One region of the Cryobacterium sp. Sr3 genome, then DNA from elsewhere that is predicted to be linked to it. Evidence: predicted binding sites of a transcription regulator. Region 1 holds the regulator's gene; each other region holds the start of a gene.
What was found. Region 1 encodes LexA, which represses DNA repair genes until DNA is damaged. Its sites were predicted from a motif close to TCGAACANNTGTTCGA; they were not measured.

Region 1 (9,505 bases):
ACGGCCCAGATCGTGGCGCGGGGTGAGGCGAGGGCCAAGTGCAGGCTGATCGGACCCCAGCCGCAGCCCAGGTCGAGGAAATCGCCGCCGGGCGGCGGGGTCGGCGCGCTGTTCAAGAGCACCTGGGTGCCGGTGTCGATGTGCTCCGGGCTGAAGACCGAATTGGCTGTGGTCAGCTCGCGCTCTTGGCCTCCCAATCGAACGGTCACCTGGCGGAGTTTCAGGGTGCTGTCGGGTGCCGGGGTGAAGTAGTGGTCGGAAGGCATAGAGGGAACTTACCGTGCATCGAGGAAGTATTGTTAAAGGAATGACTGAGTCACATCTGCCCGACGACACCGACGACGTGGTCGCCCGCGTTCTCGCCAGCGCTGATAGCAAGGCTGCCGGCTATTCGCTGTTCCGCAGCGGCTCCGCGCAGGCTCTGCAGGCCGAATCCGGCCCGTCGCACGACGACGAGGGTCACGACGGCGTGCAGCAGGACCGCGAGGACCGCAACGCGCTGCGCCGCGTGCCCAGCCTCTCCACCGAACTCGAGGACGTCACCGAGGTCGAGTACCGCCAGCTCCGGCTGGAGAACGTCGTTCTGATCGGCCTGTACACGCACGGGACCGTCGCGGACGCCGAGAACTCCATGCGCGAACTCGCCGCGCTGGCCGAGACCGCCGGCGCCACCGTTCTCGACGGCCTCATGCAGCGCCGAGCGAAGCCCGACGCCAGCACCTACCTCGGCAAGGGCAAGGCCGAAGAGGTGGCCGGCATCGTCAAGGCGATGGGCGCCGACACCGTCATCGCCGACACCGAGCTGGCGCCCAGCCAGCGGCGCGCCCTCGAGGACGTCGTCAAGGTGAAGGTCATCGACCGCACCGCCGTGATCCTCGACATCTTCAGTCAGCACGCCAAGAGCCGCGAGGGGAAGGCCCAGGTCGAACTCGCCCAGCTCGAATACCTGCTTCCCCGCCTGCGCGGCTGGGGGGACTCGATGTCCCGCCAGGCCGGAGGCCAGGTGGGCGGCGCCGGTGCGGGCATGGGTTCGCGCGGCCCCGGCGAGACCAAGATCGAGCTGGACCGCCGGCGCATCCACACCCGGATGTCCCGCCTCCGCAAGCAGATCCTCGAGATGAAACCCGCTCGCGAGGCCAAGCGGGCCAACCGCAAGCGCAACGCCGTGCCATCCGTCGCCATCGTCGGTTACACCAACGCCGGCAAGTCGAGCCTGCTCAACCGCATCACCCGGGCCGGCGTGCTCGTCGATAACTCCCTGTTCGCCACCCTGGACGCCACGGTGCGCAAGTCGACGACGGCCGACGGGCTGCTCTACACGCTGACGGACACCGTCGGGTTCGTGCGGAACCTGCCCCATCAGCTGGTGGAGGCGTTCCGGTCCACCCTCGAGGAGGTCGCCGACGCCAACGTCATCGTGCACGTCGTCGACGGCTCGCATCCTGACCCGGCGAGCCAGCTTGCCACAGTGCGCGAGGTCATCGCCGAGGTCGGCGCCCGGGAGATCCCGGAGGTCGTCGTCTTCAACAAGAGCGACCTGATCAGCGATGATGACGGGCTCGTGCTGCGCGGACTCTGGCCGAAGGGCATTTTCGTCTCGGCCCGCACCGGCGAGGGCATCGAGGAACTGCTCGCGACCATCTCGGACCTGCTGCCGCGGCCGTCGATCAGGCTCGAGTTGCTCATCCCCTACGAGCGGGGCGACCTGATCGCGGTGCTGCACGATCAGGGCACGGTGCTGTCCACCGAGTACGCCGAGACCGGCACCCGGGTTACGGCTCTGGTGACTGATGAGATTCGGGCGCTGTTCGAGCCGTTCGCCGTGCCGCCGGCCGTCACCGGCTGACCCGCCGGCTTCGCTCCGCGTACCTCGGCAGGCCTTCGCCTGCCGATGTCCGCACTCCTCCGGCCTGTCTGAGCCGCTCCGGCGCCAGCTGATGACATATTCGGTCACAGACCTGCCGGGCACCGGGCGTGCTTGTTAGAGTCTTCTCAATCGTTGCCGCCGGTCTCCTGACCGGCGGCATGGAGCGACAGCCGAGCCCGGCACCCGCCCGCGAACGCCCGCCTGGCTTGCCGGGCGGTCCGCGGTCGCCCGGCCCCCGGTGACTGACACTGGCAACTGTCGAATGAGGAGCAATGCCCCACACCTCGGATCCTGCATGCCGGAAAATCCCGTTCTCATTCGAGTTGTATCCGCCCACATCGGATGCTGCCACCTCCGTGCTGCACGCCACTATCGAGCGGCTGGCCGCGGCCGGCCCGGAATTCATTTCGGTCACCTACGGTGCGAACGGCTCCTCCCGGCGCTCCTCCCTGGACGTGCTCACCCACATCCTGCGCACCACCACCGTGGACCCGCTGGCCCACCTCACCTGCGTGGGCTCGTCCAACGCGGAATCGAGCCAGCTGATCCGGGAGTTTCTGGACGCCGGGGTGCGGAGCTTCCTGGCCCTGCGTGGCGACCCGCCGGAAGGCATTCGGGAGGGTGAGGCCTTCCTCGGCGACCTGGGCAGCGCCGCGGAACTGGTGCAGCTGATCCACCGGGTGCAGGCCGAGCGGGTGCCGTACCGCGAGGCCGTGATCCCGGGACTCCCTGCCGCCCGCACGATCAAGCGGGAACGGGAGAAGGTACGCATCGCCGTGGCCGCCTTCCCGAACGGCCACCCGCGCTCCCGGTCGGCCACCCAGGACATCGACGCGCTCCTGGCCAAGCAGGCCGCCGGCGCCAACCTGGCGATCACGCAACTCTTCTTTCACGCCGACCACTACCTCAGCTTCATCCTGCGAGCCCGTGCCGCCGGGGTCGAATTCCCGATCCTGCCCGGGATCATGCCGGTCACGAGCCCGGCCCGCCTGCGCCGCATCCTCGAGTTGTCCGGCGAGGAACTGCCGTCCGAGCTGGCGATCGCGCTCGAGGTGGAGCCGACGAAGGAAGGCCAGCGTGAGATCGGCATCCGTCAGGCCACCGAACTGGCCCGGCAACTCATCGCCGGCGGTGCCCCCGGGCTGCACCTCTACGCCTTCAACCAGCACGAGACCGTGCTCGCCGTGCTCGACGGCTGCGGTCTGCTCACCCCCACCCTGCCTGCTTCCGCACTGCCTGCCCCTCACCCCGTCAAGGAGAACTCATGACCCACACTTCCGCCTTTCCCGCCTTTCCCGCCGGCACCATCCTGGGCTACCCGCGCATCGGGCCGCGCCGCCAACTGAAGAAGGCCGTCGAAGCGTTCTGGGCCGGATCGGTCAGCGCCGACGAGCTCGAAGCGACCGCGGCCGCCCTGCGCCAGAGCACCAGGAAGCGCCTCGTGCAGCTGGGACTCGGCCGGGACGACTCGTCCATCCCGGAATCCTTCTCCTACTACGACCAGATGTTGGATGCCCTGAGCACGGTGAGCGCCGTCCCCGCCCGGTTCGCGCATCTGCGGGGCGCGGACGGCCACCTCGACCTGGCCGGCTACTTCACCCTCGCCCGCGGCGAAGGGGAGAATCCGCCGCTGGAGATGACCAAATGGTTCGACACCAACTACCACTACCTGGTGCCGGAGATCGGCCCCGAGACCGAGTTCACCCTCGCCGGCACCCGCCTGGTGCGCGAGTTCGAGGAGGCGAAGGCGGCCGGATTCCTGACCCGGCCCGTCATCGTCGGCCCGGTCACCTTCCTGCTGCTGAGCAAGCCCAGCGACGAGGCCCCGGCCGGATTCAGTCCGCTTGACCGCCTCGACGACCTTGTGCCGGTCTACGCCGCCCTCCTGCAGCGGCTGCGCGCCGCTGGAGCCGAATGGGTGCAGCTCGACGAGCCTGCCCTGGTCAGCGAGAGCATCGACATCCCGAGAACGGATGCCCTCGCCGGCCTCCGCTTCGCCTACAACACCCTCGGCGCCGTCGCCGAGCGTCCGGCCCTGTTTGTCGCCGCGCCGTACGGCAGCCTCGACGACGCCCTACCCGTTCTTGCCATCACCCCGGTGGAAGCCATCGGGCTTGACCTCGTGCGGGGAAGCGTGCCGGCGGAGACCCCCGGACTCGACACGACCACTCTCGTGGCTGGCGTCATTGACGGCCACAATATCTGGCGCGGCGACCTGGCCGCCGCCTTCGACACGGCGGCCGGCCTGGTCCGCCTCTCGCCGCGGATCTCGGTTTCCACCTCTACCTCGCTGCTGCACGTTCCCCACGACGTCGACGACGAATCGGCGCTGGACGACGACCTGAAGACCTGGCTGGCCTTTGCGGATCAGAAGGTCGCGCAGGTTGCCACACTCGCCCGCGGCCTCAGTCTGGGTCGCCGTGCCATCGAGATCGACCTCTCTGCGGCCTCCGCGGCCCTCGACGCGCGGGGGGTGGCTCCCGGAGTCCACGATGGCGCCGTTCGGGTGCGCGCCGACGCGCTCGCTCCGGGCGACTTCACCCGGGGCGCCTACGCAGCCCGAGTGGCAGCCCAGGAGATGGCCCTCGGGCTGCCGTTCCTGCCGACGACCACGATCGGATCCTTCCCGCAGACCGGGGACATCCGTCGGGCCAGGGCGCAGCTGGTACGGGGGGTGCTGAGCACCGCGGACTACCGGGACCTGATGCGCGCCGAAATCCGTCGGGTCGTCTCGCTGCAGGAAGACATCGGCCTCGACGTGATCGTGCACGGGGAGCCGGAACGCAACGACATGGTGCAGTACTTCGCCGAGAACCTGGACGGCTTCGCGGTCACCGAGAACGGCTGGGTGCAGTCCTATGGCAGCCGGTGTGTGCGCCCGTCGATCCTCTGGGGTGACGTGTCCCGGCCGCGGCCCATCACGGTCGAGTGGTCGGCGTTCACGCAGGGGCTGACGCCCAAGCCCGTCAAGGGGATGCTCACCGGTCCGGTCACGATCCTCGCGTGGTCGTTCGTGCGCGACGACCAGCCGCTGGGCGAGACGGCCAGGCAGGTGGCCCTGGCCCTCCGGGACGAGATCGCCGACCTGGAGTCGGCCGGCATTCAGATCGTCCAGGTCGACGAGCCCGCGCTGCGGGAGCTGCTGCCGTTGAAGCAGAAGGACCAGGCGGAATACCTCGACTGGTCGGTGGGGTCCTTCCGCCTGGCGACGGCCGGTGCGGCCGCGGCCACCCAGATCCACACCCACCTCTGCTACTCGGAGTTCGGGGTGGTCATCGACGCGATCCGCAACCTGGACGCCGATGTGACCAGCATCGAGGCGGCACGCTCTCGCATGGAGGTGGTGGGCGATATCCGGTCCCAGGGCTTCGACCACGGTATCGGCCCGGGAGTGTGGGACATCCACTCGCCGCGTGTGCCGAGCGTGTCCGAACTCACCGACCTGCTCGAGCGCGCCGCGGCGGCCATCCCGGCCACCCGGCTCTGGGTGAACCCCGACTGCGGCCTCAAAACCCGCGGCTACACCGAAACCGTCCAGTCCCTGCACAACATGCTCGCCGCCACCCGCATCCTCCGCGCCCGCCTGACCTCCTCCGTCTCCGCCTGACCCCGCCTCCACCCACACAAAAGCCGGGCACGACACCAAGAACAGTGTTCGTGCCCGGCCCACAAGACCCGGCTCACAAGACCCGACCGAAATAACCATGGTGACTCAACACGCGCGCGTCTCCACGACGCTGGTCGAAACCGTCGAGACCAAGAGTCGGCCTGAAATGCTGATGTGCTTGAGTGCTGATGCCCTAAACCGACCGCAGCACTGCCACAACCTTCCCCAGAATCTCGGCGTGATCGCCGACGATGGGTTCGAAGTTGGTGTTGCGGGGCAGTAGCCAGGTGTGCCCGTCGCGCTGGCGGAAGACCTTGACGGTTGCCTCGTTGTCGAGCATGGCTGCAACGATTTCACCGTTTTCGGCGGTCTTCTGCTGCCGCACGACGACCCAGTCGCCGTCCATTATGGCGGCGTCGATCATCGATTCGCCCGACACCTTGAGCATGAACAGATCGCCCTTGCCCACCAGCTGGCGGGGTAGCGGGAAAATCTCGTCGATCTGCTGTTCGGCGGTGATCGGGATGCCGGCGGCGATGCGACCGACGAGCGGAACCATGGCGGCGTCGCCGACCTGCACTCCGGTGTGGAAACTTTCCGAGGCTCCGGCCGTCGTGTCTTCGGGCGACTGCGGAATCTCGATGAGCACCTCCAGTGCTCGGGGACGGTTCGGGTCTCGGCGGAGGTAACCGCTCAGTTCCAGCTGGTTGAGCTGGTGGGTGACGCTCGACAGTGACGACAGGCCGACGGCGTCGCCGATCTCGCGCATGCTCGGCGGATAGCCGCGTTGGCTGACCGAGCGCTGGATGACGTCGAGGATGGCGAGCTGCTTCTCGCTGAGGCTCTTGCGCCGTCTGGTGCCGCCCTTGTCGCGGGGACCGCTGGTGTTCTGTGCCACGTTCGTCGCTCCTCGTTTTGATTGATGCGCTGGCAGCAAGCAGCGAATGCCGCCGATTCACGCGAATGTCGGGGGTGCCTGATTGAGTGTCAATCAACAATCGAAACTGTATCCGCGTTGAGCTCATTAAACAAACATGTATTCGAGTGGGTCGGAATAAATATTGCAGAAACTACCGAATAAAGCTTGATTGTTCGAATAATCGAATATACATTCGGAACATAAGTTCGCATCCGGCTCTCCCGGCCGAGAGTCGGATGCGTCTTCTCACAGGAGGTATCACATGAGCACTGCACTTGAACGAGGCGCCCCCATCGCGACCGGACGCACCCGGCTCCGACTCACCCGGCGCGGTCGCATCGTTTTCACGTCCCTGGCTGCCTTTCCGCTCGTGGCCGTGGCCCTGGCCGTCGCCCTCAACGGAGGCATCGCCGCCGCCGAGAACTCGACCGTCGCTCACGTGGCCTCGGCCTTCGACTACGTCACCATCAAGTCGGGGCAGTCGCTCTGGCAACTTGCCGAGACAATCGCGCCCACGTCCGATCCGCGCGAGGTGATCGCCGAGATTGTGAGCCTCAATCAGCTGCCGTCCGACAGCGTGCAGCCCGGTCAGCGGCTGGCGCTTCCGAACGACCTGTGAACTACCCGCGGCGAGCCCCCGCCGGTCTCACCCCGGTAATATTGGGGGAGTGACCAGTCTCAACGATCTGCCCCTTCGCGATAATCTGCGCGGACTCACTCCCTATGGGGCGCCGCAGTTGCACGTGCCGGTGGCTCTCAACGTGAACGAGAACACCCACGGCATCCCGGCTGAGGTGGCGCAGGACATCGTGGCGGCGTTGGCCGTGGCGGTCACGACCGTGAACCGATACCCCGATCGGGAGTTCACCGAGCTGCGGGATTCCCTCGCCCGTTATCTCGGTCACGGCCTCACCCGAAAGAACATCTGGGCCGCCAACGGTTCCAACGAGGTTCTTCAGCAGGTGCTGCAGGCCTTCGGCGGCCCGGGTCGGTCCGTGCTCGGCTTCGCGCCGACCTACTCCATGTACCCTCTGCTGGCCTCCGGCACCGGCACCCGCTGGATCGCGGGCGGTCGTGACGCAAAGTTCGAACTCTCCCCGGCCACGGCGCTCGAGTGGGTCGACCGGGTTGCCCCTGACCTCGTCTTCCTCTGCTCGCCGAACAACCCCACCGGCACGCCCCTGTCCCTGGAAACGATCGCGGCCGTCTACGATGCGAGCGACGGCATCGTTGTCGTCGACGAGGCGTACGCCGAGTTCGGGACGGATGACGCGCCAACCGCCCTGAGCCTGCTTCCCGGCCGGGAGCGCCTGCTGGTGTCCCGCACCATGAGCAAGGCGTTCGCCTTCGCCGGTGTGCGCGTCGGCTATCTGGCCGCCGATCCCGCCGTGACGGATGCCCTCCGCCTGGTTCGTCTGCCCTACCACCTGTCCGCGCTCACCCAGGCTGCCGCGGTCGCCGCGCTCGTCCACACGCCCGCGATGCTTGCCATGGTCGACGACATCCGCGGGCAGCGGGACCGCATCGTGAGCGAACTGGCCCGGCTTGGCTACACTCCGCTGCGCAGTGCGAGTAACTTCGTGCTGTTCGGCGGCGTTGAGGACCCTCGGGCCACCTTCGAGGCGCTGCTGGCGGAAGGCATCCTTGTGCGCGACGTCGGCATCCCGGGCCACCTGCGGGTCAGCGCCGGCACCGAGGCCGAGACCACGGCGTTCCTCGACGCCCTCGAGGCGCTTGGGCGGCCGTGAACGGCGCGGGCCAATAAACTAGTCGTATGAGCTTCTCTTTCGCGACCACCTCGCCCCGTTTCGCCCACCTGCAGCGCGAGACCAGCGAGTCGAGCATCGACCTGTCGCTCAATCTCGACGGCACCGGTGAGTCGGACATCCAGACGTCGGTCCCGTTCTTCGATCACCTGCTCACGGCCTTCGCGAAACACTCGTTGACCGACCTCACCGTGCGCGCCCGCGGCGATATCGAGATCGATGTGCACCACACAGTCGAGGACGTCGGCATCTTGCTCGGCCAGGCGATCAAGCAGGCTCTCGGGGACAAATCCGGCATCTCCCGCTACGGTGACGCCGTCGTGCCGCTCGACGAGGCCCTCGTACAGGCCGTCGTCGACATTTCCGGGCGCCCCTACCTCGTGCACCAGGGCGAGCCGGCCGGTTTCGAGTTCCACCTGATCGGCGGCCACTTCACCGGCTCCATGGTGCGCCACGTGTTTGAGGCTATCGCCTTCAACGGCGGCCTCACGGTGCACGTCACCGTGCAGGGCGGCCGCGACCCGCACCACATCGCCGAAGCCGAATTCAAGGCGTTCGCCCGCGCGTTCCGCCAGGCGAAGGCGCTCGACCCGCTGGTGTCCGGCGTCCCCTCGACCAAGGGTGCGCTGTGACCAGCGTCGTTGTCTTCGACTACGGCACCGGAAACGTGCACTCCGCCGTCAAGGCACTCGAACTCGCCGGGGCCGAGGTGACGCTGACCGGCGACCGCCGTCAGGCGCTTGAGGCCGACGGGCTCGTCGTGCCCGGCGTGGGCGCGTTCAGCGCCGTCATGCAGGCTCTGAAGGCGGTGCACGGCGACGAGATCATCGACCGCCGGATCGCGGGCGGACGCCCGGTGCTGGGCATCTGCGTGGGCATGCAGATCATGTTCGAGCACGGCGTCGAACGCGGCGTGGACACGGAGGGGCTGGGCGAATGGCCCGGCACCGTGACGCAGCTGACGGCGCCGGTGCTGCCGCACATGGGCTGGGACACGGTCACGCCGGGGGAGGGCTCGACGCTGTTCCATGGCCTCGAGCAGGAGCGCTTCTACTTCGTGCACTCCTACGCAGCCCAGGAATGGTCCCTCGACGTCATGCCGCCGTTCCCGAAACCGATTCTCACCTGGTCCGAGCACGGACAACCTTTCCTGGCCGCCATCGAGAACGGACCGCTTACCGCCACCCAGTTCCACCCGGAGAAATCCGGTGAGGCAGGCATCCGTCTGCTCCATAACTGGCTCGGCACAGTCAAGAACTGACCTTGACTTTTCCCTGACTGACCCGGTCGCCGCGACCATTCCCAACCGAGGACACCCATGACTGTGCATACCCCTTCCCTCCGTC
Region 2 (9,505 bases), on a different contig from region 1:
AGCGGGCTGCCCGACGTGCAGGCGGCCTACGCGCAGGCACGCCTGGCCCAGCTGGCCTGGGTGCGGGCCGGGTTCGCACGGCGCCGAGCGATCCTGTTGCGCGCGCACGACCTGATCCTCGAGCGACGCGGGCTGCTGCAGGACACCGTGCAGGCGGAGACCGGAAAAACCCGCGGCCAGGCCTTCGAGGAGGTCTTCCAGGCCGCCGGCGTCACCCGCTTCAATGCCCTCGCCGCGCCGCGCGTGCTGCGCGGCGGGCGCCGCCACTCCGCGATCCCGCTCGTCATCACGGCCACTGTGCGCTACCGGCCCAAAGGCATCGCGGGCGTGATCACCCCGTGGAACTACCCGCTCAGCCTCGCCGCCATGGATGTCGTGCCGGCCCTCGCCGCCGGCTGCGGCGTGGTGCAGAAGGCCGACGACCAGGGTGCGCTGAGCATCCTCTCGTTGCGTCAGGCATTCATCGACGCCGGCGTGCCCGAGCAGCTCTGGGCCGTGGTCGTCGGCGACGGCGCGGAGATCGGCGGGGCGGTCACCGCGGAGGCCGACTACGTCTGCTTCACCGGGTCGACCGCGACGGGCAAGCGGGTGGCGGCGCAGGCGGCCGGCAACCTCACCGGCGTCTCGCTCGAGCTGGGCGGCAAGAACCCGCTGATCGTGCTTGACGACGCCGACCCGGCCCGCGCGGCCGCCGACGCGGCCCCGGCCTGCTTCACGGCGATGGGCCAGCTCTGCGTGTCGATTGAGCGCATCTTCGTGCAGCGAGGTGTGGCCGACGCGTTCCTGCACGAATTCGTGGCCGTCACCCGGTCGCTCCGGCTCGGCGCCGACTACGACTACACGACGGACGTCGGTTCCCTCACCTCGCAGGCCCAGCTGGACCGGGTGAGCGCGCAGGTGGCCGACGCGGTCGCCCACGGCGCCACGGTCGAGGTCGGGGGCCGTGCCCGCCCCGACCTGGGACCGTTCTTCTACGAACCCACCGTGCTGACCGGGGTCACCCCGGCGATGGAGTGCTTCGCCGGCGAAACGTTCGGCCCTGTGGTCGCGGTCACCGTGATCGACTCGGAGCAGGAGGCCATCCTGGCCGCCAACGACAGCGACTACGGGCTGAACGCGTCGGTGTTCTCCGGTTCCGTGCGGCGGGCTCTGCGCGTGGGCGGGGCCCTCGAGGCCGGCAGCGTGAATATCAACGAGGGCTATCGCGGGTCGTTCTCCTCGGTGGCGGCCCCGATGGGCGGCCTGAAGCAGTCCGGTCTCGGCCGACGCAACGGCCCGGAGGGACTGCTCAGGTTCGTGGACGCCGTCACCATCGCGCGTCCGACGGGTCTCGTGCAGCTGCCGCGCACCGGCCACGACTTCGAGCGGCTGGCCGGGCCGATGCTGCTGCTGGCGGCCGTGCTGAAGGGCATCCGCCGCCGCTGACCCCGGGCAGCAGAGCCGTGACCCGGCTCCGCGAACCCGGCTCAGACGAACAGTTTGGCCGACGCCGCCGCCTGCTGGGCCGCCTGCTGGGCCGCCTTCTCCGGCGCCAGCTTCGCCGCCTCCGCCTTGGTCGCCTTCTTCGCGTTCTTCTTGATCTTGGCCTTGCCCTTCGGCTTCGCCGTGGGCTTTCCCAGCGTGGTCGTGATGTCCGGCACTGGCCGGTTCAGCTCGCGCGGCGGGCGCTCGTACTCCGAGCCGGCGGGGCGAGTCGGAATGGTCACCTGGGGCGGCTCGCGATGCGTGTAGGGGACGATCGACAGCAGGTGGCTGATCATGTTGAGGCGCGCGGCCCGCTTGTCCTCGCTCTCGACGACCCACCATGGGGCCTCCGGCAGATCGGTGTGCACGAACATCTCGTCTTTGGCGCGGGAATAATCGACCCACTTCGTGATCGAGAAAAGGTCGGTCCCGGACAGCTTCCAGCGGCGCATCGGGTCGTTCAGCCGTGACCGGAACCGCCTCTCCTGCTCGGTGTCGGACACCGAGAACCAGTACTTGACGAGCAGAATGCCGTCTTCGACCAGCATCCGTTCGAAGAGGGGCGCCTGGTGCAGGAACCGGCGGTACTCGTCGGGGGTGCAGTACCCCATCACGTGTTCGACGCCGGCGCGGTTGTACCAGGAGCGGTCCATCAGCACGATCTCACCCGTGGAGGGCAGGTGTTCGATGTACCGCTGGAAGTACCACTGGCCGCGCTCGCGCTCGGTCGGCACCGGCAGGGCGACGATCCGGGCGACGCGGGGATTGAGGAACTCGCTGACCCGCTTGATCGCGGACCCCTTGCCGGCCGCGTCCCGGCCCTCGAAGATCACGACGATGCGGGCCCCGGACTCCTTGACCCATTCCTGCATGGCGACCAACTCGGTCTGCAGATTGCGCAACTCGGCGGAGTAGACGGGCAGCGGCACCCGCTTGGGCTTCGCGTGGGTGTTCGACGGCTTCGACACGGTCACACTCCTCAGATACGTGGGTTCAGCGTAGCGTGCACGCATCGCCCGTATGGCCCGGCCTGCATATTCTGGTGCGCACTGCGCCGCTCACCGCCCGGCCCTCGGCCTCAGCCTCGAGTGGCACATACACCTGTTCGACCCCGGCACGCATTTCTCCTGCTCGAGAATCATCGCCGACGATCTACCGCCCGCCGTCGGACAGGCCGTCGCCCTTTCCCGGCTGGGCGACGACCGAGCGGCCGTGGCGGACACCGGCGAGGGTGCGGCCAACCAGGGGACCTTCCGCGCATCGCTCTTTCCGGCCGGGCGCCTGATCGTGGTCGACGAGGACTTCTCGTCATTCGGGCTGTCCGGCGAGGTCATCGCAGCGGTCGGGAACACGATCCGAGTGCACTCGGCCCGTGTCGCGGGTCTACGTGCCCGACGTGCCCGACGTGCCCGACGTGCCCGGCCTGCCCAACCTGACCAACCTGCCCAACGTACCCGTTCCCGACGTCCGCCAGCTCGAATACGCCGCGTCCGGTGTGCTCGTCACCTGGTTCGTTTGGCCGCGTGGCTTCGTGGCTGCGTGGCTACGTGGCTACGTGGCTTCGGAGTCGAAGGGCGCCGGCAGTGTGGCGGCCTCCCTGGCGCGCTTGCGTTGCAGATAGGCGCCGTCGGGGTTCGGCACCGCCCGCGACACGGTCGCCGATTGGCCTTTCAGCTCGTCTTCGTCGGTGAGAGCTTCACGGATGATGCGGCGCGGGTCATACTGACGCGGGTCGAGTTTCTTCCAGTCGACGTCGTCGAAATCCGGGCCCATCTCGTCCCGCATCCGGTCTTTGGCCCCGTTGGCCAGGTTCCGGAGCTGCTTCACGAGGCGGGCGAGCTGGGCGGCATAGTGGGGAAGCCGTTCGGGTCCGAGCAGGAAGACGGCGACAATCCCGATCAGTAATATCTTCTCGAAGGTCAAACCGAACATTCCCCCAGAATAACCCCCGGCGAGGCCTCCCCGGACCATGCCCGGCCCCCCTTAGGCTTGACCCATTCATCTACTGGAGTTGCGCTGTGTCTGACAAAGATCTGAACTGGAAATTCTCCGACGACTCAGTCGTGGAGTCCGACGCTGTGGCGCGGGCCAGACAGCAGTCCCTCGAACTCGGAATCGACGCGATTTCTCCGGCGGTCGGCGCTCAATCGGCCGTGATCGCGGCCGCCACCGGGGCCCGGAGCATTCTCGAGGTCGGCACCGGTGCCGGCGTCTCCGGCATCTGGCTGCTCACCGGCGCCCCCGGCGCCACCCTCACCTCGATCGACACCGAGGTCGACCACCAGCAGCACGCCAAAGCCAACTTCGCCGAAGCCGGCATCCCCGTGAACCGGGTACGCCTGATCACGGGCCGGGCAGCGGATGTACTGCCGCGCATGAACGAGAACTCCTACGACATTGTGTTCGTCGACGCCGATCCGCAGTGTGTGATCGAGTATGTCGAGCATGCTCTGCGCCTGGCCCGTCCGGGCGGAACCGTGCTCGTGGCCCACGCGCTCTGGCGCGGCCGAGTGGCCGACCCGGCCCAGCGCGACGATGTGGCGACCGGCTTCCGCACCCTGTTGACCGTCATCGCCTCGTCTACCGCAGTCATCAGTGCCCTCTCCCCTGTGGGCGACGGCCTGCTGCAGATCACCAAGCTCCGCGCCTAGACGGTCGAGCACACCCTCCGGTGGTCGAGCCGATCGGTGGTCGAGCCTGTCGGTGGTCGAGCCTGTCGAGACCCGGTGCGCCGGCCTCGGAGGCCCCCACACCGGCATCCGTTGTCGCCACCCGCGCTAACGGATGCCCCGGGCCGGGTTCGGAAGATGGCCCGCCTGGTTTCGACGACCTCGACCACCGGGCTCAGGTCGCTCGCGGCCGGGGATTTAAGCTGACGTCGGTCGAGCCGGACGAGACCGGTGACCCGATCCCGGGGACTCACCCTGACGTTGGTCGAGCCTGCCGAGGCCGAGACCGTGCCCGTGCCCGTGCCCGGTTGGCCGGGTTCCCTTCCGCGGCCCGCCAGGTGCGGGTGGGGTCGTAGCAGTAGGGTGCCCGGACTTGGGGTGTGCCCCGGATCATGCGGATGTTCCAGCCGGAGGTGTCGATGCTGTGGTGGTGGTACCAGCAGAGCAGGACCCCGTTGGTGATCTCGGTTTTTCCGCCGCGGTGCCAGGGGATCACGTGGTGTACTTCGCACCAGGCGGCGGGCACGGTGCACCCCGGAATGATGCAGCCGCCGTCGCGGGCGCTGATGGCGCGGCGTTGGGCCCGGTTGAAGAAACGATTCTCGGTGCTGAGGCTGAGGACCTCGTTGTGCGGCCCGAACCGGATCTCCTGAAATCCGCCGGCGCAGAGCGCCTGCTTCACACTTGTCAGAGAGATCGGCGCTTCGACGCCGTCGATCCAACCCACCCCATGGTCGGCGGTAAGGTCGGCCTGGTTGACGTGGATCATGACGGTGGGGGCGGCGCCGCCCATGGTCGGGGTCCCCGCGTCACGGGTGGCGGCTTCGAACACACCACGGAGGATGTCGGCGCGTTTCTGACCACCGTTACGGTCGTCGCTGAGGGCCGCGGCCTCCGCCCCCGGGATCAGCTGCCCGGCCGCCATGCGCGCCTGTTCCTTGGCCGTGGGGAATGCCGGCGCCGCGTGGGCGGAGAGATACGTGTCGAAGATGGCGTTCATGATGCCGCGGAGCTCCGGCGTGACTCCGCCGCGGAGCGGGTAGAGGCCGTCGCGGAAGAGCCCGAAGCCGACAGTGCTGCGGGCCTCGGCGACGGGCTCGTTGGGGGCGGTGCCGTCGGGATCGAGGCGGGCCTGCCACTGCCCCGCCATGCCCCGCACCAGGTCCGCAGGAAACGCGAACCCCTCCCCGGGCAGGCCGCGGGTGTCGTCGGTGACGGCGCCGGTCGCACTGGCCACCAGGGCACGTTCGGCGGTGCCGAGCTCGTCGGGCGCGACCCGGGCCGCGACCTGGTCGAGGGCGGTGACGATGTTCTCGGCCGCGTCCACGCCGAGGTCCCCGGCGGTGAGGGAATCGGCCACGGCCGGGTAGTAGGGCGGCAACATGCTGGTGCCCGCCCGGCGCGGGGTGACGTTCTCGCCCAGGCGCACCCGCCGGTTCGCCTCCCGGGAAGAGACGCGGGTCAGGCGAGTGATCAGGTCGATGCCGCTGCTAGCCCCGTTCTTATACGCCAGGGACTCATGGCCCAGGATGCGGCGGGACCGCACCGAAATGTCGGCGGCAGAGGCAACCCTGGCCGCATCGACCCGACGGCCGAGGTCTTCAACCGTGCCCAGCACCATCATCGCGTCCGCCTCGCCCAGGAGCGAGAAAGACACCGAGTCGAGCACGGCCACGGCCAGATCACGGGCCTGCTGCAACTGCTGCACGAGGGATGACTGTGCACGGGGTGCCTGCGCGAGGGAAGGCACCGCCTGCGGTGAGGCGGTGGGGTGGTGCGGAGTGGGGCCTCCAGCCATGCATATATCGTATACACGTTCTAAGGTGGAGTCAATAGCTGAGGGAATATAACTGTTGAGTTTCGTTTTCCTGTTCTAATTGATTTGGTGACAGAAGGGGGTGGCGGCGCGGGGCACGGATGGTGCGGCGCGGGTTTGCAGGCTGGACTGCCGGGTTTTGGCACGCTTAACCACCGGCGGCGAGCGCAGCCAGCCCGGGGCATCCGTCGTGACGTCAACTCGGATAAATACGCGACACGCCGGAACTGATGGCGCCCAAACCGGCGTTTCCTAAGATTCTCAACGTTTACGTGCCGACGGATGCGGGTGGCGGGCCCGGTGACGGGTACCTCCTACGGGCGGTGCGACGGCTGTCCGCGGGAAACCCATCCGCTCCAGGTCGGCAAAAAAGATCGGCCGCACAACCTGAGCTGCGCGGCCGATCCTGGAACTATACGGTCGGCTGGACTACACCGGCGAGGGCATCGTGAAGCTCTTTGGCTTCAGCGTCGTTCACAGAGACGACAAGTCGACCTCCACCTTCGAGCGGAACACGCACGATGATAAGGCGCCCCTCTTTTACAGCCTCCATTGGCCCGTCTCCGGTCCTTGGCTTCATGGCCGCCATGAACTCCCCTTCCATTCATTCGTCTGAACTTCTATTATCTGCCATTACGGGCTGAGACTGTAATTAGGGAGGTGTCCAGTCCGCTCCGTCGACCCCCCAGCACAGCAGGAGCCAGCCCCACTGTCCGGCGATGAACAGCAGCACGATGCCCACCCGGTAGACGGCGCTCCGCGGCTGCGCCACGGCACCCAACAACGGAAACATCGGCATCAGCAGGCGGAAGGTGCTCGACTGCGGGAAAAACACCGCTAGCAGGTAGAGGCCGTAGCTGGCGAGCCAGAACCGCAGGTCAGTGCCCAGTCGGCGCACCGCCGGCAGCAACAGGGTCAGGCCGAACGCCAGGATGAGCCCCGAGACAACGATGATGCCCAGCGGCATCCCGAGCCACCAGACACCGCCCTGGAACCAGGCGGTGAACGGAACGAGTTCCTGGTAGCCGATGTAGGCCGACCGCCAGGCCAGCTCGGTGTCGGTGTAGGCGGTGATCGACCCCGTGGCGATCCAGGCGATGGCCGGCCAGGCCAGGCCGGAAATGCCGCTGAACACGGCAACGGATGACGCCAGCAACCGTTCGCGCACCGAAAACGGGTCTTGTGTCCGGGCAAGCCAGCGGTGCAGGACGTGCAGCCCCAGGGCGAGCGCGAAGGCCAGGCCGCTGGGCCGGGTCAGCGCCATCACGGCGATCACCGGGAACAGCAGCACATACCGCCGCTCGAGCAGCAGGAGAAGTGCCAACGTGAGCAGGAAGAGGTACAGCGACTCGGCATAACCGAACTGCAGCACGGGCGACAGCGGGGCCACACAGAACAGCACCACCGCGAACAACGCCGTCCCGGAGGCCTGTACAGTGCGCATCAGCCGGTAGAACAGCAGGGCGGCGCCGAGGCTGGCGGCCAGGGACACGAATACGGCCACGGGTGCCCACGGCTGCCCGAGGAGCACCATCAGCAGGCGCACGACCACCGGGTAGCCGGGCATAAAGGCCCAGGCGTTCTCCGCGATCTCCCCGCCGGCGGTGAGCGGCAGTGTCGACGGGTAGCCCGCGACGGCGACGATGTTGTACCAGCGGGCGTCCCACATGTTCGCGAACTCCGCGTAGCCGGGTGACACGCCCGTCCACGGGTTGGCACCCTGCACATTCGCAAGCAGTAGCACCAGGGTGGTCGTGACGAGCCGGGACGCGGCCCAGATCAGGGCGACCAGGGCCCACCACGGCGTGAGCCGGTAGCCGGCCTTCCAGCCGGACGACGCCACGGCTACCCGACGCTTGTGGTCAGCCACGCGCGAAGGCCGTCCTCGCAGTCCGTGATCTGCGCCAGGGCGACGCGTTCGTCGTCGGCGTGGGCCTTCAGCGGGTCGCCGGGGCCGTAGTTGACGGCGGGAATGCCCAGGGCGGAGAAGCGGGCGACATCCGTCCAGCCGTACTTGGGCTTGGCCTCGCCGCCGACCGCGGTCAGGAACTGCAGGGCCAGCGGGGCATCCAGGCCCGGCCGGGCACCCTCGGCCCGGTCGACGACGGTGATCTCGTAGCCCGCGAAGAGCTCCTCCAGGTGCACGATGGCCTCCGCCGAGGTGCGGCTGGGGGCGAACCGATAATTGATGTGCACCATGCACTCATCGGGGATGACGTTGCCGGCGATGCCGCCGCCGATGCCGACGGCGTTGAGGCCTTCGCGGTAGACGAGGCCTTCGACCTCGACCTGCCGCGGCTCGTAGGCCGCCAGGATGTCGATGACGGGCCCGATCTTGTGGATGGCATTGTCGCCGACCCAGCTGCGGGCGGAGTGGGCGCGCAGCCCGAAGGTGCGGATCTCCACGCGCACGTTTCCGTTGCAGCCACCCTCGATCTGGCTGTTTGTGGGCTCACCGAGGATGGCGAAGTCCCCCGCGAAGAGGTCGGGCCGGTTGAGGGCGAGGCGGCCGAGACCGTTGAGGTCGTCGGAAACCTCCTCGTGGTCGTACCACATCCACGTTACGTCGACGCTGGACGCGGTCAGTTCGGCGGCCAGCTTCAGCTGCACGGCCACGCCGGCCTTCATGTCGACGGTGCCGCGGCCCCAGAGATAGTCGACGCCATCGATGGTCTCGAACCGGGTCGGCAGGTTGTCGTTCAGCGGGACCGTGTCGAGATGGCCGGCAATGATCACGCGCTGGGCCCGACCCAGGTCGGTGCGGGCGACGACGGTGTCGCCGTCGCGGATGATGTCGAGGTGCGGGTACCCGGCCAGCGCGCGTTCCACCGCGTCTGCGATGGCGGCCTCGTTACCGGACACCGACTCGAGGTCGCAGAGCGCCCGGGTGAGCTCGATCGAGGTCGCGGACAGGTCCAGGTTCACGGTGTTTTGGGGCACTCTACTAACCTAGAGCCATGACCTCCGCCGTGCCCCCGACATCCGTTTCCCCCTCGAACGCGTGGGGCTACGGCCTCGCCACCGTCGCCGGCGACGGCACGGTGCTGGACACCTGGTTCCCCGAACCTCGGCTCGGAACCCTGCCGGCCGGCCGCGACCGCTGGATCGTGCCGTCTGAACTCGAGGAATTCGCCGGGGTGGACCCGAGGCGAATGGTGCGAATCGAGGCCGTGACGATCGAGATCGACCTCACCGCTGCGCCTACCGGAACGTCGGATGCCTACCTGCGCCTGCACCTGCTGTCGCACCTGCTGGTGCGCCCGAACACCCTCAACCTCGACGGCATCTTCGGCCACCTGCCCGCCGTGGTCTGGACGAATGCCGGCCCGATGCTGCCCGCCGACTTCACCCGACTGCGGCCGGCCCTGCAGCGCCACGGCATCCAGACGACCGGAATCGACAAGTTCCCGCCGCTACTGAACTACGTCACGCCCGACCGGGTGCGGATCGCGGACGCGTCCCGGGTGCGTCTCGGGGCGTACCTCTCCCCCGGCACCACGGTGATGCACGAAGGTTTCGTCAACTTCAACGCCGGTACCCTCGGCACCTCGATGGT
Region 3 (9,505 bases), on a different contig from region 1:
CCGGATGCCGGGTACGGCACCGCCGCCGTCGTCGCCTTGCCCGCGGCTCACCCCGCACCCACGGCCACCCTTACGCCCAGCGCTTCCGCCACGTGCGCTGCTGCCCTCACCCCCGGCGCCCCCGGCCCGGATGCCCACCTCGGCTACGGTAAAATCATCCTGATGGGCGAGCATTCCGTCGTCTACGGCTACCACGCGATCGCCGCGCCGATCGGTCTGTCGGTGCGCGCGCAGGTCACCCGCCAGGCGTCGCTCCGCGAACCGGTCATCGCCGACCGGGACGTCGACGGCTCGGTGCGCGAACCGATCCGAGCAGACCTCTCGCACCGGGTGGCGGCGCTGATCGTCACCCGGCTCGGCGTGCCCGACGCCGGCCTTCGGGTCGACGTGTTCTCTCACCTGCCGCGCGCCAGCGGCCTGGGTGCCTCCGCCGCGTTCGCGGTAGCGTTGATCCGCGCCGTCGCCGACAGCTTCCAGCTCACGATCAGCGACGCCGAGGTCTCGAGCCTCGCCTTCGAGTGCGAACAGATCGTGCATGGCACCCCGTCGGGCATCGACAACACCGTCGCCACCTTCGGCCGGTCGGTTCTTTTCCAGAGATCGGATGCCCCGGGCGGCCACACGATCCGCGACATCTTCACTCCCCACCCGATCCCCATCGTCATCGGGCTGTCCGGGGTGGAGTCGCTGACGAAGCAGACCGTGGGCCTCGTGCGCAGCGCCTGGCAGCGCAACCCCGCGCGCTACGACGCGATCTTCAGCCAGATCGACGGGCTGGTGTTGGCCGGGGTAGACGCGCTCCGCCGCGGCGACATCGCCGAGCTCGGCGAACTGATGAACATCAATCAGGGACTGCTCAACGCGCTACAGGTGTCGAGCCCGGAGATCGAGTCACTCGTGGCAATCGCCCGCCGCGCCGGCGCCCTCGGAGCGAAGCTGACCGGTGGCGGGGGCGGCGGCGCCATGATCGCTATCGCCGAACCTGGCGGCACCGAACCGATCATCACCGCGATGCGCAGCGCCGGCTACACGACTTACCTCACCGAGATTCGCTGAGCACCCGAAATTCGAACCTGTATTTGAGGTATTCGGAGCTGGGCATCTTGCCATTCCCGACAGCGATAAAAGGCGATTATGGCAGTCGTCCACAGGTTTCACGCGTAGTTATCCACACCGGGCGTTCCAGTAATTATGCGGGCAAAAGCCACATTTCACTCTGCTGTCCACAGGGTTATCCACAAGGCTGTGGATAGACGTATCTTCGACGTCTGCCAGGCCTGCCTGCCCGCCTCGCGGCGCAGGTCTCAATCGGCGGCCCTACGGCGGGCCCACGCGCCCCGGCCACAGGTCGACACCCAAACCGTTCTCCAGACGGGCCACGGTCGCCAGGTCCGGCCAGGACCGCCCGTGCAGCACCGAGAGCAGTGTCGTGTGGTCGAGCCCGGCATCGCGCGCCGCGGCGCGCACGCTCCGCTCGCCGATTGCGGCCTGCACGTTCACCGCGAACTGACGGGCCACCTCGCCGACGGCGCCCGCCGACGGCACGTCGGGCCACCCCACCACGAGGTCACGGGGAGCAGGTCGCGCCGGTCTGGACATAGCCCGAGCGTAGACGACGGATGTCCCCCTCGGATCGCCCACCCCAACCCGTCAGTCGAATCCACGGTGGTCGGGCTGGTCGAGACCCGGTGAGCCGCTCTCTGAACTTGTGAACAAACCTTCGAGATAAACTCTGAATCGAGTCTCTAAATACTGACAGACTCTCGACTCTGTGTTCGCTTTGAGGTATTCTCGTATCATGATCAATCTCGCGGATGACCTCAGGCAAGCGGCCGATGCCGTCGCCCTGCTGGGTTCCTCGAGTGCCGATTATGAGGCGCTGGCTGATGCCGCGGTATTGTCCGGTCAGAAGCAGATCGCGGCGGCTCGCCGCCTGCTCGACACCCGCGCCGCGTGGATGGCCGGCACCATCGCCCGGCGGTCCCGGCCGGAGTTGGGCCACTCCGGGTTGGCGGCGCAGCAGGGGTTTCTCTCGCCGGAGGCCCTCATCCAGAAGTGGACCGGCTCCTCGAAGGGCGACGCCTACAAAATGGTCGCCGTCGGCACCATGATGGCTGATGCCGAAGCAGCCGAGAAGCAGGTCGAGGCGGCGCTCTCCTCGCCCGACGCGGATGCCGCCGAGGTCGCCGAGTTCGAGGCGAAGGTGCCGTGGCAGGCGCCGATCGCCCGGGCCGTCACCGCCGGCACCCTCTCCGTCGACGCGGCCGAGTCGATCCGCTCAGGGCTCGGCCAGATCGACGCCGCGGTCACCGCCGAGAAGCTCGGTGCGGCACTCGAAGCGCTACTCACCGAGGCGTCGTCACTGAATGCCGACGAGGTCTTCAAACGGGCGAGACGGATGCGCGACCGGCTCGATGAGGCCGGCATCGCCGCCCGCGAGAAGCAGGCCTACGACGACCGCTACCTGCGGGTCTACCGGCTGGGCAACGGCGACGTACGACTCAGCGGGCTGTTCGCGCCCGAAGATGGCGAGTTCGTGCTCTCCACCTTCGACTGAGCAGGTCAACGAACACGGGCCGGCCGAACCCGCCGCTCACGGGCAGATCGAGGGCAGCCCTTTCCCCATCTCCCAGGAAACCATCGACCGGCTGCTCTGCGACGCCGGCACCCGCGGCATCAAATTCGACGACAACGGCCAGATCATCAACGTCGGCCGCGACGAACGACTCTTCACCGAGAAACAGCGCGCCGCGATGGCTGTGCGTGACGGCGGATGCCTCTGAATCGACTGCGACAGATCACCGGCCTGGAGCGAAGCCCACCACACCAACGAGTGGTCGAAAGGCAACGGCTACACCGACCTCGCCGACGGGGTACTCCTCTGTCATCCCCACCATCTGCTGCTGCACAACCAGCATTGGACGATCAGCCGCACCGGAACTCAGCATTGGTTGCGGCCACCGGTGGAGGTTGACCCGAAGCGGACACTGATCGCTCTGCCGAGCAAGCGGGCGAACCTGTAGGGCGGGACGGGTCGCCGGGTCTCGACGGGCTCGACCACCGGAGCTGAAACTACCGGAACGACACAAGGCCCCCAATCTCTCGGGGGCCTTTCTGTCCGAATGGGTGGACGGCAATCAACCCATCGTGTTCGCTGTGGGTAGATTGCAAAACTCAAAACTTCGGCCTGACCCCGTGTGCTGGTTACGTAGTTCCTCGCGATTCTTCTAAATGATCTTGCCGATCCTCTGGCGTTCGACGAAAATCTTCTGAAAATTCATGGAATCGAGGGACACGCCTCCGCTGGCTCCACCGCGCTGTAGCGCCCGCGAGCGCCACGAAAGCTAGCCTTCCTGAACCGCCTACACCCGTGTGTGGTGTGGTGCAGTTTCTGGTCATCGACGATGTCTTTCCCGTCGCGCAGTGACCGGGCGAGGCGGTCGAGCTTGGCGACCACAAGCGTGTCCCCGGCCCGGCATGCAGCCAGCGCTTCTCGTAGTCCTGGCCGCGCCCGGTTCGTGCCGGTCACCCTTGATCGGTGAACGTCCGGCTATCGGGCACCCGGTAGATATAGATCCAGCACATACGTCGGCGACGGACGTCCCAACAGCGAATGCTGGAATGGATGTGCGCCAACTCACCGGTGACGACCTGGAACTCATTGCGAGAGCGGAAGAGGCAATTGATGCCAACGCGGACGTTGAAGGCGGGGTACACACAGTCGGGGCTGCCGTTTGTGATGCCACGGGACATATCCACGTCGGCGTCAACGTTTATCATTTCACGGGTGGCTCCTGCGCTGAGCTCGTCGCGCTGGGATCAGCACGAACCTCCGGAGCGCGCGAGCTCACGGCGATTGTCGCCGTGGGCGACAGTGGGCTTGGCGTGAAAACCCCGTGCGGCCGCGATCGCCAAGTTCTTGCCGAAGAGAAAGCGACAGCTGATGCGGCGAGCTCGGTTGCTGGCTAGTTCGACCATGAGTTGTCACGGGACGGCCGGGTGCCTCACGAACGGATAGCTTCCCATAACGCCGTTGACAGTTCCTGATGAGGCAACCCGACCGAGCTGTGGTTCTGCGGCGTGGACCCGACCTTTTCACCTTGCTGCTGCGTGAGGAAGAATTAGTCTGTACAACCACGATCCGAGACACCAATGGGTCGTGGTGAGAATTGTGCCGCCGAGAGCTACCATTCCTCCCAGCACGATTCCCAGTGCTGATAATCCGAAATAGAAGGACAAGGCCGCACCTGCAAGTAGCACGGTGGACAGCAGGTAGGAAAACCGTCGTGGACTCGGCGTGGGGGGAAGCGCCGGAGCGCGAAACATATGGCGAACGACCAAGTTATAGACCAGATCGAGAATCATGCCACGGGGAAATAGTGCACCTGTGAGAGGAACGATTGCACCCAATCCAAGAATGATAGGCGACTGCAAAATCAATCCGAGAACGATCAAGACAGTGCCCACTGCCGGTGTGAATCGTAGGGGCCATGCGTAACAAGACTTGGCTTCATCATCGAGGCCTCCGAATCCCTGCTTATCCAGATTGGTCTTCGTTAGTTCTCTCAGTGCCGCCACCTTCGATTCCTTAATGCTGGCCATAGGCAACCCCATTTCGCAGACAGGGGCTATTCGTCTTTTCTTAAGACATCTCAATGTTCCTAGGATATCGAACCCATGCCTCCGGCCCGGCGATGAGTGTTCACTCCCACTCCCGGCACCTACATGGCAATCGACCGTGCCAGTGGCAAGCGCGTCACCAGACCCGTCACACCAGTGACCGTCACCATCCCGATGGATGCCGGAGCCCCAGCCGAACGGAATCAGGACCCCCGGTTGGCCGTGAAGCACCTCCAGAAGTTCGCCTTCAATTACCTCGCGGCGACCATCGCCGCCGTGTCATCGAACCTGCGGAAGATATTCGACTTCTTCGTGAAGACCGCCGAACGTGACAGCGGCGAAAGTCTCTCCCGAGAACGCCGACGCAAAGAAGCCACCGGAACACCGTTGAACAAACACAGCGCACTTCCCGCCCTGGCACCGCCGCAGTAACGGAAACCAACGCCAATTCCGAACGTCACCCCGCGCACCGAACGCTTCAGCTTGCCCACCAGCAGGCTGATTGGCGTTTAAAGCGCAAACCCCCGAGCGGCGAGCGTTAAAACGGCCACCGAACGCGCACTGAGTCGTTAAAAGAAGAAGGCCGGCCGAGCATTTCTGCTCAACCGACCTGTCCACTTGGATTTCATGACAACCATTCCTGGATTTCCTGAAACACCCACTGTGCGCGAGGGGGGACTTGAACCCCCACGTCCTTTCGAACACTGGCACCTGAAGCCAGCGCGTCTGCCAATTCCGCCACTCGCGCGAACTTAGGCAGATTAGCACTTTCCGAGGGCACAACGCCATTCGAGACAGGCAGGCCGCGCGAACACAGGTCTGCGCGGCGTGCCGAACATCCTGAACACGCGCCCGATATGCGCCCGACATGGTGACCCGGACTGGCTCCCGTAGGATGACAACCCTCACCGGGTATTGCCCGGCGGGTGAGTTAACACTTGAGACAAGTAACATGCTCATAGCCGAAAGGATCGGATCGGGAGACCTGTGGGCATTCTGGATAGTTTTGAAAAGGGTCTCGAACGCGCCGTCAACGGTGCGTTCGCCAAGACCTTCAGGTCGGGGCTGCAACCGGTTGAAATCACCTCAGCACTGCGTCGCGAACTCGACACAAAAGCAGCGGTCGTGTCCCGCGATCGCATTCTCGCGCCCAATCGCTTTACGGTGCGAATGAGCCATGCCGACTTCCAGCGCATGTCCGCCCTTGGCCAGACCCTCCTAGACGAACTCACCGAACTCGTGCAGCTGCACGGCCGCGAGCAGCGTTACCAGTTCGCCGGCGGCGTCTCGATCACCCTGTCCGCGGATCGCGGCCTCAGTGAGGGCATGGTCCAGATCGACTCCAGCACGATCAAGGGCAGCGTCTCCTGGATCCCCGTGGTCGAGGTCAACGGCAAGCGCTATCCCCTGACGCAGTCGCACACCGTCATCGGCCGCGGGAGCGACGCCGACATCACCATCGACGACTCCGGCACCTCTCGCCGGCATGTCGAGATCCTCTGGGACGGCTCCCGTGCCCAGGTGCGCGACCTCGGCTCGACAAACGGCTCCCAGCTCAACGGTTCACCGGTCACGCAGGCCATCCTCGAGCCCGATTCAGTCGTCACCATCGGCCGCACCCGCATCGTCTTCCGGGTCATCGCGCAGGCATCCTCTTCCGAGCCGGTGACCGAGCGTCACCGCGACGGCGGCCGCGAACGTCACGACATGGACGGATTCTGGGGACCCACCGCATGAGCGTCAGCGAGCTCACCCTGCTGGTGCTGCGCCTCGGCTTCCTGCTGGTGCTCTGGCTCTTCATCTTCGGCATCGTCTATGCCCTGCGCAGCGACCTGTTCGGCCAGCGCGCCCGCAAGATGCAGGCGGATGTCACTGGCTCGGCCGGCGCGCCCGCCGCGTTCCCGAGCGCCACGCCCGTGCCGAGCGCCACCCAGCCTCCCGCCGCCGCGGCCTCCGCGCCGACGGAGCAGTTCACGGCTCGGCCTGGCCCGGCGTTCACCGCCGTGGACGACAAGGCCACCAGCCAGAACGCGACCCGCCTCGTGATCACCTCCGGCCCGAAGTCCGGCACTGAGTTCCCGCTCACCGGCGACTCGATCACGATCGGGCGGTCGGGCGACTCGAGCCTCGTCATCCGTGACGACTACACGTCTACCCACCACGCGCGTCTGATGCTCTGGCATGACAAGTGGATGATCCAGGATCTCGATTCAACCAACGGCACCTTCCTGGATGGCAACCGTTTGGCCGTGCCGACCCCGGTCCCCCTGAACACCACCGTCAAGATCGGCGCAACCAGCTTCGAGCTTCGGCGGTAGCTGCATGGCGACAGTCAGTCACAGCGCGGCCGCGTCCCACGTTGGAAAGATTCGGTCCAACAACCAGGACTCCGGCTATTCCGGGCGCCATCTCTTCCTGGTTGCCGACGGCATGGGCGGGCACGCCGGCGGCGACGTCGCTTCGGCGATCGCCACCAAACGCATCATGGATGCTGACCGGGACTTCCAGTCCCCGCAAGACGCCGAGTTCGCCCTGCAGGCGGCGCTGATCGCCGCGAATTCGCAGCTCGCCGAGACCGTGTTCGAGCACGCCGAACTCACCGGCATGGGCACCACCGTCAGCGCGCTGATCGTGCTGGAAGACGAGGTGGCGATCGCGCACATCGGTGACTCGCGCATCTACCTGCTCCGCGAGGGCGAACTCTCCCAGATCACCATCGACCACACCTTCGTACAGCGGCTCGTCGACAGTGGCCGCATCACCGAGGCGGAAGCCATGGTGCATCCGCGCCGCTCGGTGCTCATGCGCGTGCTGGGCGACGTCGAATCGGCGCCGGAGATCGACACCTCCATCCTTGCGACCTTCCCCGGTGACCGCTGGCTGATCTGCTCCGACGGGCTCAGCGGCGTGGTCTCTAATTCGGGCATCGCCGCGGCCCTGCTCAGCCCACTTGACGCCCAGGGCGTGGCCGATCGCCTGGTCAAGGAAAGCCTCGACGGCGGAGCCCCTGACAACGTCACCATCGTCGTCGTCGACATCGGCTCACCCGCCGAACGCATCGACATGCCCACCGTGGTTGGGTCGGCATCCGCTCCCCTCGCCTTCGGCGAGGAGCCCACCCGCGGCCGGGCGCTGCGCATGTCGAGCTTGCGCCTGCACCCCGTGCGTGAAACGCACTTCGAGCCTGACTCCCAGGACTATCTCTCGGAGCTGATCGAGGAAGACAATCGCCGGGCCCGCCGCCGCAAGATCACCTGGCTGGTCGGCATCATCCTGCTGATTCTGGCCATCGTCGGCGCCGGCTTCCTCGGCTACCGGTGGACCCAGTCCCGTTACTACGTGGGGGTGGAAGGCAGCACGGTCGCCATCTTCCAGGGCGTGCAGCAGGACCTCGGCCCCCTCTCCCTGTCCTCCGTCTTCGAGGACACCGACCTGGAGCTGTCCGAACTGCGGGTCTACGACCGGCAGCAGGTCGAAAAAACCATCAGCGCAACCTCCCTCGCGGATGCGTTGCTCATCGTCGAACGGCTCCAAGATGCCAGCGTCCAGTAACCGGTCCACGACGACGGATGCGCCTGCGCGCCCGCCCCGCACAGGTCGCGTGCGCCGACTGCACCTGCCCCAGAAGCTGCGCAACCTCGAGTTGGTCCTGCTGCTCATCGCCTGCGGCATCAACGCGGCCACCGTTGTGCTCGTGCAGCTCGGCGCGCTCGGCCGAATCGACACGACACTGGTGCTGCTCGGCGCCGGCCTGTCGGTGCTGGTTCTGGCCATGCACGTGGTGCTGCGCGTCGTGGCCCGCGAGGCCGACCCGTTCATCCTGCCCATCGCCACCCTGCTCAACGGCCTCGGCATCGCCATGATCTACCGCATCGACCTGGCCAACGAAGAGTCCGGCTGGGCCAGCGCCTCCGTACGCCAGACCGTGTGGAGCGCCCTGGCCATCGGCTGCGCGATCGCGGTCATCCTGATCATCCGCAACCACCGGGTGCTGTTCCGCTACACCTACATCGCCGGGTTCGTCGGTGTGGCACTGTTGCTGCTCCCGCTCGTTCCCGGCCTCGGTCGCGAGGTCAGCGGGGCGCGCGTCTGGATCGGCGTCGGATCCTTCGCCACCTTCCAGCCGGGCGAGATCGCGAAGATCGCCCTGGCCGTCTTCTTCGCCGGCTACCTCGTGCGCAACCGCGACAGCCTCTCCATGGTGGGCAAGAAATTTCTTGGCATGCGTTTCCCGCGCCTGCGCGACCTCGGCCCGATCCTTGTCGTCTGGGCGCTGTCCATGTCCGTGATCATCTTCCAGCGCGACCTCGGAACCGCCCTGCTCTACTTCGGTCTATTCCTGGTCATGCTCTACCTGGCCACCGGCCGCCTCAGCTGGGTGCTGTTGGGCATGTCCCTCTTCCTCGGCGGTGCCCTCATCGCCAGCCAGACCCTGGACTACGTCAACGGCCGGTTCCAGAACTGGCTCGACGCCCTCAACCCGGATGTCTACGGGGCCGACGGCGGCAGCTACCAGCTGGTGCAGGGGCTCTTCGGTCTCGCCAAAGGCGGGCTCATCGGCACGGGCCTGGGCCAGGGGCGTCCAGAGATCACCCCCGTCCCCCAAAGCGACTACATCATCGCCAGCCTCGGCGAGGAACTCGGCCTGGCCGGCATCTTTGCGATCCTCGCGCTCTACCTGCTCCTCGTCGCGCGCGGCTTCCGCATCGGCTTCGCCGGCAATGACGACTTCGGCAAGCTGCTCGGCGTGGGTCTCTCCTTCGTCATCGCCCTGCAGTGCTTCATCGTGATCGGCGGCGTCACCCGTGTGATTCCCCTCACCGGTCTGACCACACCCTTCCTCGCCGCCGGCGGGTCCTCCCTCGTCGCGAACTGGATCATCGTG

Region 2: the regulator LexA is predicted to act here: its motif matches at 5,939-5,954, upstream of E3N94_RS12150 (HNH endonuclease signature motif containing protein).
Region 3: the regulator LexA is predicted to act here: its motif matches at 1,709-1,724, upstream of E3N94_RS09190 (DUF222 domain-containing protein).

What each region holds. Positions count from the first base shown of each region.
Region 1 covers NZ_SOFA01000032.1:29,294-38,798, reverse strand. The annotation lists gene E3N94_RS08850 (methyltransferase) at 1-266, opposite strand, end outside; gene hflX (GTPase HflX) at 308-1,846, shown strand; gene E3N94_RS08840 (methylenetetrahydrofolate reductase) at 2,140-3,135, shown strand; gene metE (5-methyltetrahydropteroyltriglutamate--homocysteine S-methyltransferase) at 3,132-5,474, shown strand; gene lexA (transcriptional repressor LexA) at 5,668-6,372, opposite strand; gene E3N94_RS08825 (LysM peptidoglycan-binding domain-containing protein) at 6,656-7,012, shown strand; gene E3N94_RS08820 (histidinol-phosphate transaminase) at 7,062-8,141, shown strand; gene hisB (imidazoleglycerol-phosphate dehydratase HisB) at 8,168-8,791, shown strand; partial or broken gene hisH (imidazole glycerol phosphate synthase subunit HisH) at 8,797-9,420, shown strand; gene priA (bifunctional 1-(5-phosphoribosyl)-5-((5-phosphoribosylamino)methylideneamino)imidazole-4-carboxamide isomerase/phosphoribosylanthranilate isomerase PriA) at 9,478-9,505, shown strand, end outside.
Region 2 covers NZ_SOFA01000038.1:128,107-137,611, reverse strand. The annotation lists gene E3N94_RS12175 (succinic semialdehyde dehydrogenase) at 1-1,425, shown strand, start outside; gene ppk2 (polyphosphate kinase 2) at 1,467-2,432, opposite strand; gene E3N94_RS12160 (Sec-independent protein translocase TatB) at 3,016-3,396, opposite strand; gene E3N94_RS12155 (O-methyltransferase) at 3,483-4,115, shown strand; gene E3N94_RS12150 (HNH endonuclease signature motif containing protein) at 4,384-5,931, opposite strand; gene E3N94_RS12145 (DUF3117 domain-containing protein) at 6,362-6,538, opposite strand; gene E3N94_RS12140 (hypothetical protein) at 6,602-7,819, opposite strand; gene dapE (succinyl-diaminopimelate desuccinylase) at 7,795-8,889, opposite strand; gene dapD (2,3,4,5-tetrahydropyridine-2,6-dicarboxylate N-succinyltransferase) at 8,907-9,505, shown strand, end outside.
Region 3 covers NZ_SOFA01000033.1:43,264-52,768, forward strand. The annotation lists gene E3N94_RS09180 (hydroxymethylglutaryl-CoA reductase, degradative) at 1-1,056, shown strand, start outside; gene E3N94_RS09185 (helix-turn-helix transcriptional regulator) at 1,318-1,599, opposite strand; gene E3N94_RS09190 (DUF222 domain-containing protein) at 1,799-2,557, shown strand; gene E3N94_RS09195 (DUF222 domain-containing protein) at 2,526-2,783, shown strand; partial or broken gene E3N94_RS09200 (recombinase family protein) at 3,395-3,561, opposite strand; gene E3N94_RS16555 (cytidine deaminase) at 3,622-3,969, shown strand; gene E3N94_RS09205 (DUF4395 domain-containing protein) at 4,096-4,602, opposite strand; gene E3N94_RS09210 (hypothetical protein) at 4,699-5,052, shown strand; tRNA gene E3N94_RS09215 (tRNA-Leu) at 5,285-5,368, opposite strand; gene E3N94_RS09220 (DUF3662 and FHA domain-containing protein) at 5,608-6,357, shown strand; gene E3N94_RS09225 (FHA domain-containing protein) at 6,354-6,938, shown strand; gene E3N94_RS09230 (PP2C family serine/threonine-protein phosphatase) at 6,943-8,172, shown strand; gene E3N94_RS09235 (FtsW/RodA/SpoVE family cell cycle protein) at 8,156-9,505, shown strand, end outside.